DNA from 2 places in the Streptosporangium sp. NPDC087985 genome. Region 2 is predicted to be linked to the other one. Evidence: riboswitches for the same ligand, from Rfam matches in the RefSeq annotation. Region 2 holds a riboswitch; the other holds the start of a gene.
What was found. A riboswitch is a leader RNA that binds a small molecule or an ion and turns the genes downstream of it on or off. The one in region 2 is predicted to bind cyclic di-AMP.
Positions count from the first base shown of each region.

Region 1: another riboswitch for cyclic di-AMP. It lies ahead of ACIN94_RS20955 (CHAP domain-containing protein); the one in region 2 lies ahead of ACIN94_RS20180 (C40 family peptidase).

Region 1 covers NZ_JBIUTQ010000011.1:131,557-135,764, forward strand. Annotated here, with positions in the region: gene ACIN94_RS20950 (ABC transporter substrate-binding protein) at 1-709, opposite strand, end outside; gene ACIN94_RS20955 (CHAP domain-containing protein) at 1,172-1,870, opposite strand; cyclic di-AMP (ydaO/yuaA leader) riboswitch at 1,890-2,026, opposite strand; gene ACIN94_RS20960 (hypothetical protein) at 2,562-3,599, shown strand; gene ACIN94_RS20965 (DUF6716 putative glycosyltransferase) at 3,611-4,208, shown strand, end outside.
Region 2 covers NZ_JBIUTQ010000010.1:157,100-161,307, reverse strand. Annotated here, with positions in the region: gene ACIN94_RS20190 (hypothetical protein) at 245-538, opposite strand; gene ACIN94_RS20185 (helix-turn-helix domain-containing protein) at 586-1,437, opposite strand; gene ACIN94_RS20180 (C40 family peptidase) at 1,622-2,248, opposite strand; cyclic di-AMP (ydaO/yuaA leader) riboswitch at 2,251-2,467, opposite strand; gene ACIN94_RS20175 (3-isopropylmalate dehydrogenase) at 2,625-3,671, shown strand; gene ACIN94_RS20170 (branched-chain amino acid aminotransferase) at 3,843-4,208, shown strand, end outside.

The DNA.
Region 1 (4,208 bases), on a different contig from region 2:
TCGGCGCCTCCTGCGACAGGACCACGTTGTAGAGAGTGTTCGGGCCGTCGAGGAACTTCGGGTCTCCCTTGCCGGTGTTGGCGGCCTGGAACTTCTTGCCGGCCGCCATGAAGGAGTCCCAGTCCGGCCAGAGCTTGCTGACCTCGTCGCGCTCGCTCGGCAGGCCGGCCTTCTGGAGCAGGTCCTTGCGGTAGCACATGGCCATGCCGCCGATGTCGGTGCCGAGGGCGAAGAGCTTGCCGTCCTTGTTGACGCCGTTGTCCCACTTCGCCGCGGGGAAGTCGGACTTGCGGCTGTCCAGCCCGTACTGCGCCAGGTCGGTGAAGAACTGCGGGCGGGCCTTCATCAGACCCATCGCGCCTTCGTCGATGCCGACGATGTCACCGGTGCCGCTGCCGGCCTGCAGCTTCTGCAGCAGCTGGGGCAGGTAGACGTCCTCGAACCGGTCGGTCAGGTTCTGGTGCTTGACCTGGATGTCCGGATGTGCGGCGTTCCACGTCTCCACGGCCTTCTTGTAGCCGAAGTTCTCACCGCCGCCGAAGGTGTGCACGGTGATGGTCACCGGCTCGGCAGCGGCGGCGGGCGCGGTGGAGTCACCGACGGCCGCGGGCTTGGTGGAATCATTCGTGCTGCAGGAAGTGATCGCCAGGGCGGTGGCCGCCATCACCGCAACCGCGGCGAGCTTGCCATGCCGCTTGGTGTTCAACATTACGGACCCCTCTCAGGTGGTCGCCCGAATCGATGGGAGGTGACATCGCGCGCCGGTCCCCGACAAACGCGGTGCGCGATGGGGCAGGTTCCTCAATGTGCTTTGGGAGCGCTCCCACGAAGAGTGGACGATAGGCAGCCGGGACGTCAATATGCCGAAACTCAACCGTTACAACTGGCCTGTCAATGGGGAATGAAGGGTCGCATACCTCGCAAACCTCTCAGAAAGGTGTTTGGGAGCGCTCCCATCACACAGTGACACACGGGGACATTCTGTGCGGAAGTGCCTTCGTTGAGGAAAGTAGACGTCCGAGAGCCCCGGATGCGGGGCTCGGGTGGTAGATGCCGGGTGATGTACGGCGGGACGCAGAAAGGGGCCCGGCTCAGGTGAGCCGGACCCCTTCTCCGTGCCGGTGGATCAGCCGTCGCGGGACGGGTGACCGTGGCGTGCGGTGCCGATCGATCAGTCGCTGTAGACCGGGTAGCCGTAGCCGACGACCTGGGACGTGGGCCGGACGCGCTCCTCGACCTTGCCGTTGCCGGTGTTGCCCTCGATCGTGCTGATCGTGCCGTCGCCGTTGTCCTTCTTCACGAGGCCGACGTGGTCGATCCCGCTGATGTTCTTGCTGCCCTGCCAGTCGAAGAAGACGACGGCACCGGGCTTGGCGACGGTGCCCCAGTGCCCGTTGTCCTTGAACCACTGGGCGTAGGTGACGGTGTAGGCGTCCCAGCCCATGGTGGGCTGGATGCCGGCCTGCTCGCCGACCCAGGAGACGAACATCGCGCACCAGGGGGCGTTGGCGTAGCCTGCAAGGGTGCCGCCGTCACGGGCGAGGGTCTCCTTGGCCCGCGGGGAGGACATGTACCAGGACTGGAACTTGGTCCCGCCGCCCTGGGCGTTCTCCGAGATGCCGATCTGCTGGGCGGCGATGTCCAGGACCTGCGTGGCCGTGACCCTGGGCAGACGCTCGGCCTCGAGCTGCAGAGGGGTCTTGCCGGCGGCCTGGGAGGTTCTGACGGAGGCCACGGCGACGGTGTTCGGTCCGTGAGTGTCCGCCAGGGCGGCAGGAACTGCGAGGAGGCTACCCCCGGCGACGATGGAGGCGCCGAGAAGAATGTTGGTCAGCTTACGTGTCTTGCGGTTAAAGCGGTTCGTGGCCATGAGGGGTGAGACTCCTTGCTTCGCTTCTCATGCCGCCTACCGGGTTAGCTGACGGGTTCGGGCTGGGAAGTGCCCTACAGCGCACTAAGCGCTGATTCACCCCAAAAAAGTGGTTCCCCGGTTCCGCGGGATCCGCGGATTCGGCGGCCGTGCTCATCGGGTGGAGTGATCCGCTCCGATAGAGCGCGGACGGGCAATGTGATGGTGACGTGTAGCTGAAGAACTTGGGCGGTCACCAGATGTGAGATAGAAGCTACGCGAAAAGGACAAACGGTTACAAGTGGTACAAATTGCCACGGCTTGGGAATAGGTGTGCATCGAGGGGGAAAGCCTGGGGCGCCCTCAAGATCGACAAGTCTGTGCCGGATGGCCTGTTGAAGCCGGGAACGCCTGTGGGATAGGCGTTTCGGAGCGGCGACACCGGCGAAAGGCCGCTGTGTTGCATACCTCACACCCCGGGGTTTCACCATAAACGTAGATCTTTTTGATGAGGGCCGTTTTACCTGCGGAAACGATCGCATTCGAGGAGATTTCGCCGTGGGCCGGACCCGCGTCGGCTGCGGCAGCCGGTTGACCGCGTCACCCTGAACCCGCGCGTGGTCGCCCCGATCCGGGCGCGCAGAACGGCGTGTCCGGGTGTTCACCCGCAGTTCCCAGGCGTGTAAGCCGTCCCGGTTACGGTGAGGCGGTCGTGAACGGGTCATCGCCCGGCGTGGAGGACGGTCGAGGCCACGCGCGGGAGCAGGGTTCGGCCGTTGCCTGGGTGGAGTCCCCACTGCAGATGCTCTGCGCCGTGGAGGCCTGCCACGCCGGACTGCTCGGTGCCCACGCCCGGATGGCGCCCCGGGCGGGGCTGCGCCCACTGGCCGTCACCCGTCGCGAGATCTCCCGGCTGGATCTGCCTCCGGGCCTGGAACTGGGCGGGCCCGAGTCCGAGATGCCCAGGCCCCAACGGGGCACGACCTGGGCGGTCGGCGACGCCTTCTCCGGCAAGGTCCAGGCGGGCTGGCTCACCACCCTTCCCGGCCGGATCGTGATCGTCGACGACGGCCTGGCCACCATCAGGCTCCTGGAACTGCTCGCCGGGCGGATCTGGACGCCGCTGCTGCGGGCCCGCACCGCCGTCGGTCCCCTGCGGACCGCCCTCGGAACGGCCGCAGCCCTCCGACTGCGCGCCGCCTCCCGATCCGGCCGACTGTCGATCTTCACCGCGTTGCCCGTCCCCGCCGAGCTGGCGCAGGCCGTACGGGACAGGGGTGCGGAGCTGATCATCCACGACTTCGCGTGGCTGCGGTCACAGCCCCTGCGCAGGCCGGCCCCCGAGGAGCGGACCGTCGTGCTCGGCACCTCGCTGGTCCGCAACGGCCTGATCCACCGCGACCCCTACCTCAGCTGGCTGGCCGAGCTCGGCTCGTCCGAGCCGGTGGCCTACTTCCCGCACCGCCGGGAGGACCTCCACGATCTCGCCCTGGTCGGGGAACAGCCCGGGATCACCGTCTACGACGGCGGGATCCCCGCCGAGATGACCCTGCGAGGGCTGGCGGCCGGACAGCGGGTGCTGAGCCTGCCGTCCACCGCGGTCACCTCCCTGCGGGTCCTGCTCACGGCCCGGGGCGTCGCCGTGGAGGCAGTGGACGTCCCCGACGCGTGGTGGACCGCCCGGGCGGTGCCCTCGCTCCGTTCCCACCTGTCGATGTTCGCCCATCACGACACTGGAGTAACAGGTTGAAGGTCCTGGCCGTGGCCGACTCGGATTCCTATCTGAAGTGGGCCGCCCATCTGCTCGATGATCTTCCTTCGAGCTGTACGGCGGAGCTGACGGTGATCCGTACTCCCATCACACCCTCCCCGGCCCAGATCCACGCGGCCGTCGCGGGTGCGGTCGCCGATCCGCCCGTGCTGTCGGCCCGGGCGCTGCGCAGGGCGGCCGAGCGGCTCAGACCCGACGTGGTGCTGGTCGCCTGCACAGGACCCGTGGTGGACGTGCTGGTCAGCGAGGTACTCGCCGGCCTGGTGCCGAGGCCGGTGTTCATCTCCGGGCTGCCGGGGATCTCCATCCCGGCGACCGAGAAGGCGTGGGTGTTCCGCAGCGGATGCGACCTGCTCGTCCTGCACAGCGAGCGGGAGGTCGCGGAGTTCTCGGCGATCGGCCGTGAGCTGGGCGGGGGTGGGGCGGTGGGCCTGACCCGGCTGCCGTTCCTGCACAGCGGTGAGGATGTCCCCGTCACCGGCCCGCGCAACCGGGTGGTGTTCGCGACCCAGGCCAAGGTGCCCCGGCGCAGGGAAGAGCGCGAACGGATCCTGCTCGCGCTGGCCGAACTGGCCGGACGGCGGCCGG
Region 2 (4,208 bases):
TCGCCATGTACGACATGTATCCCTGGAACCGTCCCGAAGAGACCAGGGACGAGGCCGCCGAGGCCCTCCAGATCGCCCTGGACCGGCGCGACAACGGAGGCGTTCCCACCCGCTGATCCCCCCGGGCCCCACCCTGTGACCCCCGGCGCGACGGGGGTGGTGGCGCCTGTGGCCCCGGGAGGCTCCCCTCTCCCTGAAGAGCACCCCTCCGAGAACGAGTCCTCGCCCCGGGGCCACAGGGTTGTTACCTGGCAGACCTCAGCGGCAGGTCGCGTGTGGGTGGCGACTCCGCCGTGGACGGAAGGGGCAAGGTCTGCCAGAGCTCGACTTCGACGTGCTGCATGAGATCGCGTAGTTCGTCGGCCGTCCCGGCTTCGACGATCCGGACCTGGCACGGGTCGCGGCACTCGAACGCGGTGAAGCACCGCCGCCACGGCCGCCACATGACCAGCCAGCCAGGCGCGTCCGCCTGGACCCTGGCGGCGGCGTCGATCTCCTCGGTGTCATACCCGGTCAGGGAGAAGCGCGGCGGGGGCACGGTAGCCACGCTAAGGAGCCGGATGCGCCCGCATCAACGATGTTGCGTTATGTTGCGCGAAACTCGCCCGCCACCGCCCGGAGCACGGCGCGGGCGGCCTCGCCGTACACCGCGGCCGTGTGCAGCGCCTCGAACGCCTTCTCGTACACGGCGACGTCCGAGGGGGCCTTGTGCTGGATCTGGCCGGGCACCGTGTCGACGCGCACCCGGCTGGCATCGTAGATCCAGAAGTTCTCCGGCGGCATCATCGGCGGTTTCGCCGTCACGGGGATGATCCCGAACGACAGGTTCGCCACGCCGCTCGTCAGCTCGATGAGCCGGTCCAGCTGGGCGGCCATCTCCGCCGGTCCGACCAGCGGCGTGCGGAGAGCCTGCTCGCCGACGATGAACGCGAACCGTTTGGTGCCGTCGCGCAGCACGCCCTGCTGCCGCAGCCGCGCGGCCACCGCGGCGTCGATGTCGTCAGGGATGTTCCGGAAGTCGATGACGGTCCGTAGATGCCCCCGCGCGTACCCGGAGGTCTGGAGCAGGCCGGGGATCGCGGAGTGCTGCCACACGCGGAACCTGCTGGTCTTCTCGTACAGGGGCTGGAACGAGCGCTGGACACGCCCGAGCCCCGTCTCCTCCAGGCGTCGCCACTCCGTGTACATGGCCTCGATGTTCTGGGCCGCCGCGATCAGGTCGACCACCTGCTCCTCGGCGCTGCACGCCTTGCACCAGGCCCGGATGTCGGTCTGGTTCGGCATCTGAACGGCGTTCTCGATCTTGGAGATCTTCGTGTGGTCCATGCCGGTCCGTGTGGCCAGCGCCCGGCCGGTCAGGCCGGCATCCGAGCGGAGTGCGCGCAGGCGCGCCGCGAGGATGCCCTTCGCTTCGTCGATGCGGGTGGAGGTTGCCATCGAGCCACCTCGTCCCTGTTGGGGGGTATTGGCTGCGAGGATACGCCCGAAATTGTGAAATATCTCGTTATGTTGCGAATTATTGCGTCTCGTCATCGGGCGGGGCGGTGCTCGCCCGAACTCCGGTGTACTCCTGACGGGCACCGGCCCGGGCCTCGGGGATACCCGGGCCGGTGCCCGTCGATCAGAGGCTGGCTTCGAGCATCGAGGGGGCAGGCTCGGCGGCGAGCTTGGCCTGCTCGATGGAGATCTTGACGCCCTGGGCGTCGGGCCGGACGGCGCCGACGAAACTGCTGCGGCGCCAGTCGCTGAGCTTCTCCTCCTTGACCACGTCGCCGGTCTGCGGGGCGTGGACCATGTAGCCGGGCTTGCTGATCATGCCGACATGGCCGAGACCGCTGAAGAAGGCCAGGTCGCCGGGTCTGAGGTCCTTCCAGGCGATCTTCTTGGAGAACGCCGCGTACTGGTCGTAGGTGACGCGGGGCAGCTTGATCCCGGCGGCGCCGTAGGCACGGAGCATCAGGCCGGAGCAGTCGAAACCACCGTTGCCGGTGCCGCCCCAGACGTACGGGGTGCCGCGCTGGGCCATGGCCCACTGCAGGGCCTTCTGCCAGGCGGGCTTGGAGGCCTGGTGGGTGAGGATTTCCTTGAGCTTGGCGCCGGTGAGCGTGGCGGCCTCAGGGGCGGAGGCGGGGGCTTTGGGAGCGGCCTGGGGGGCGGAGACGGCGGCCTGGGCGAGTGACGGGGTCGCGAGCGCGGCGGCGCCGGCGACGAGCAGGGTCAGGACGCGGGGACAGATCTTGCCGGACAAGATGATTCCTTCCATAAGGCCGGCCGGGTTAGCTGTCGGGCTCGGGCGTGGAGGCCGCCCTACGGCGCGAGAAGCGCTGATTCGCCCCAAGGGACCCAGTGATGGCGGCCCTGGACATCTGGGCTCCGCGTGAGGGAGCGAGATGTCCTGGGCGGCCGTGGCCCCGGAAGTGGTTCCCCGGCTCCGCGCAGGCCGATGGGGGAGCGGCCGTGCGGATTAGGCATCGGTTCGAATGGTGAGGACGATAACGAAACTTCACGAAAGGGTCAATACCTCGCAAAACCGGACAAAATGATCGCGAGGACTCCGGGGGTCGGAAATGTCCGATGGATGAGACCAGTGTTCGGTTACCGAGACGGGCCGGTAAGGTGCCTGCATGGACGCGCGTAACATTCGCCTGGCAGTCATCCCCGGGGACGGGATCGGAGTCGAGGTCGTCACCGAGGGCCTGAAGGTCCTCGAAGCGGTCGGCGCGCAGGTGGAGACCACCACCTATGATCTTGGCGCCAGGCGCTACCACGAGACCGGTGAGACCCTCCCCGACACCGTCCTGGACGAACTGCGGGGATATGACGCGATCCTGCTCGGGGCGGTCGGCGACCCCAGCGTGCCCCCGGGCATCCTGGAGCGCGATCTGCTGCTCAGGCTCCGCTTCCAGCTCGACCACTACGTCAATCTCCGCCCGGTCAAGCTCTTCCCCGGCGTCGAGACCCCGCTGGGCAACGCCCGCCCCGAGGACATCGACATGATCGTCGTCCGCGAGGGCACCGAGGGGCCGTATGCGGGAGCCGGCGGCGTGATGCGCCGGGGCACGCCGTACGAGATCGCCACCCAGGAGTCGCTGAACACGGCCTTCGGCGTCGAGCGGGTCATCCGCTACGCCTTCGACAAGGCGCTCGGCCGGACACGCAGGAAGCTGACGCTGGTCCACAAGACCAACGTGCTCACCTACGCCGGCGACCTCTGGGCCCGCACGTTTGACCGGGTCAGCCTGGAGTATCCCGACGTCGAGACCGACTACTGTCATGTCGACGCGGCCTCGATGTTCTTCGTCAGCCAGCCGGAGCGGTTCGATGTGATCGTCACCGACAACCTGTTCGGCGACATCCTCACCGACATCGGCGCCGCCGTCGCCGGCGGCATCGGCCTGGCGGCCAGCGGCAACGTCAACCCCGACCGCACCGCGCCGAGCATGTTCGAGCCGGTCCACGGCAGCGCCCCCGACATCGCGGGCCAGGGCAAGGCCGATCCGACCGCGACCATCCTGTCCGTCGCCATGCTCCTGGACCACCTCGGCCTGTCCGCCCAGGCGGCCCAGGTCGAGCAGGCCGTGGCCGAGGACCTCCTCGAACGGCTGACCGGCTGGGCCGGACGGACCACCCGCGAGATCGGCGACGACATCACCGCCCGAGTAGCCGGCTGACGGAGCCGCCTCCCCGATCTCAGACGCGCCTGGCGGCTCACGAGCCGCCAGGCGCGTCTCTGTTTATCCGGGGCGCTGCCGGGTTTCGACCTGGATGCAGTAGTTTCCCGTTACCCGGTCCATCGCAGAATGGACTAAGGGCAAACCGTCACAAAGAGAAGGATCTCCGCCATGACCACCGCTCAGAAGCTCAGCTTCGACGTGCAGCTCTCCGACCACGCGCGCACCGCAGCCGAGCGCGAGCAGGTACTGGCGAGTCCAGGATTCGGGCAGGTCTTCACCGATCACATGGTCTCGATCGACTACACCGAAGGTGAGGGCTGGCACGACGCGCGGCTCACGCCGTACGGCCCGCTGATCCTGGACCCGGCGACCGCGGTGTTCCACTACGCCCAGGAGCTCTTCGAGGGTATGAAGGCCTACCGTCAGGAGGGCGGCACGATCGCGACCTTCCGGCCGTACGCCAACGCCGCCCGCTTCAACCGGTCGGCGGCGCGGATGGCGATGCCGGAACTGCCCGAGGAGACGTTCGTCGAG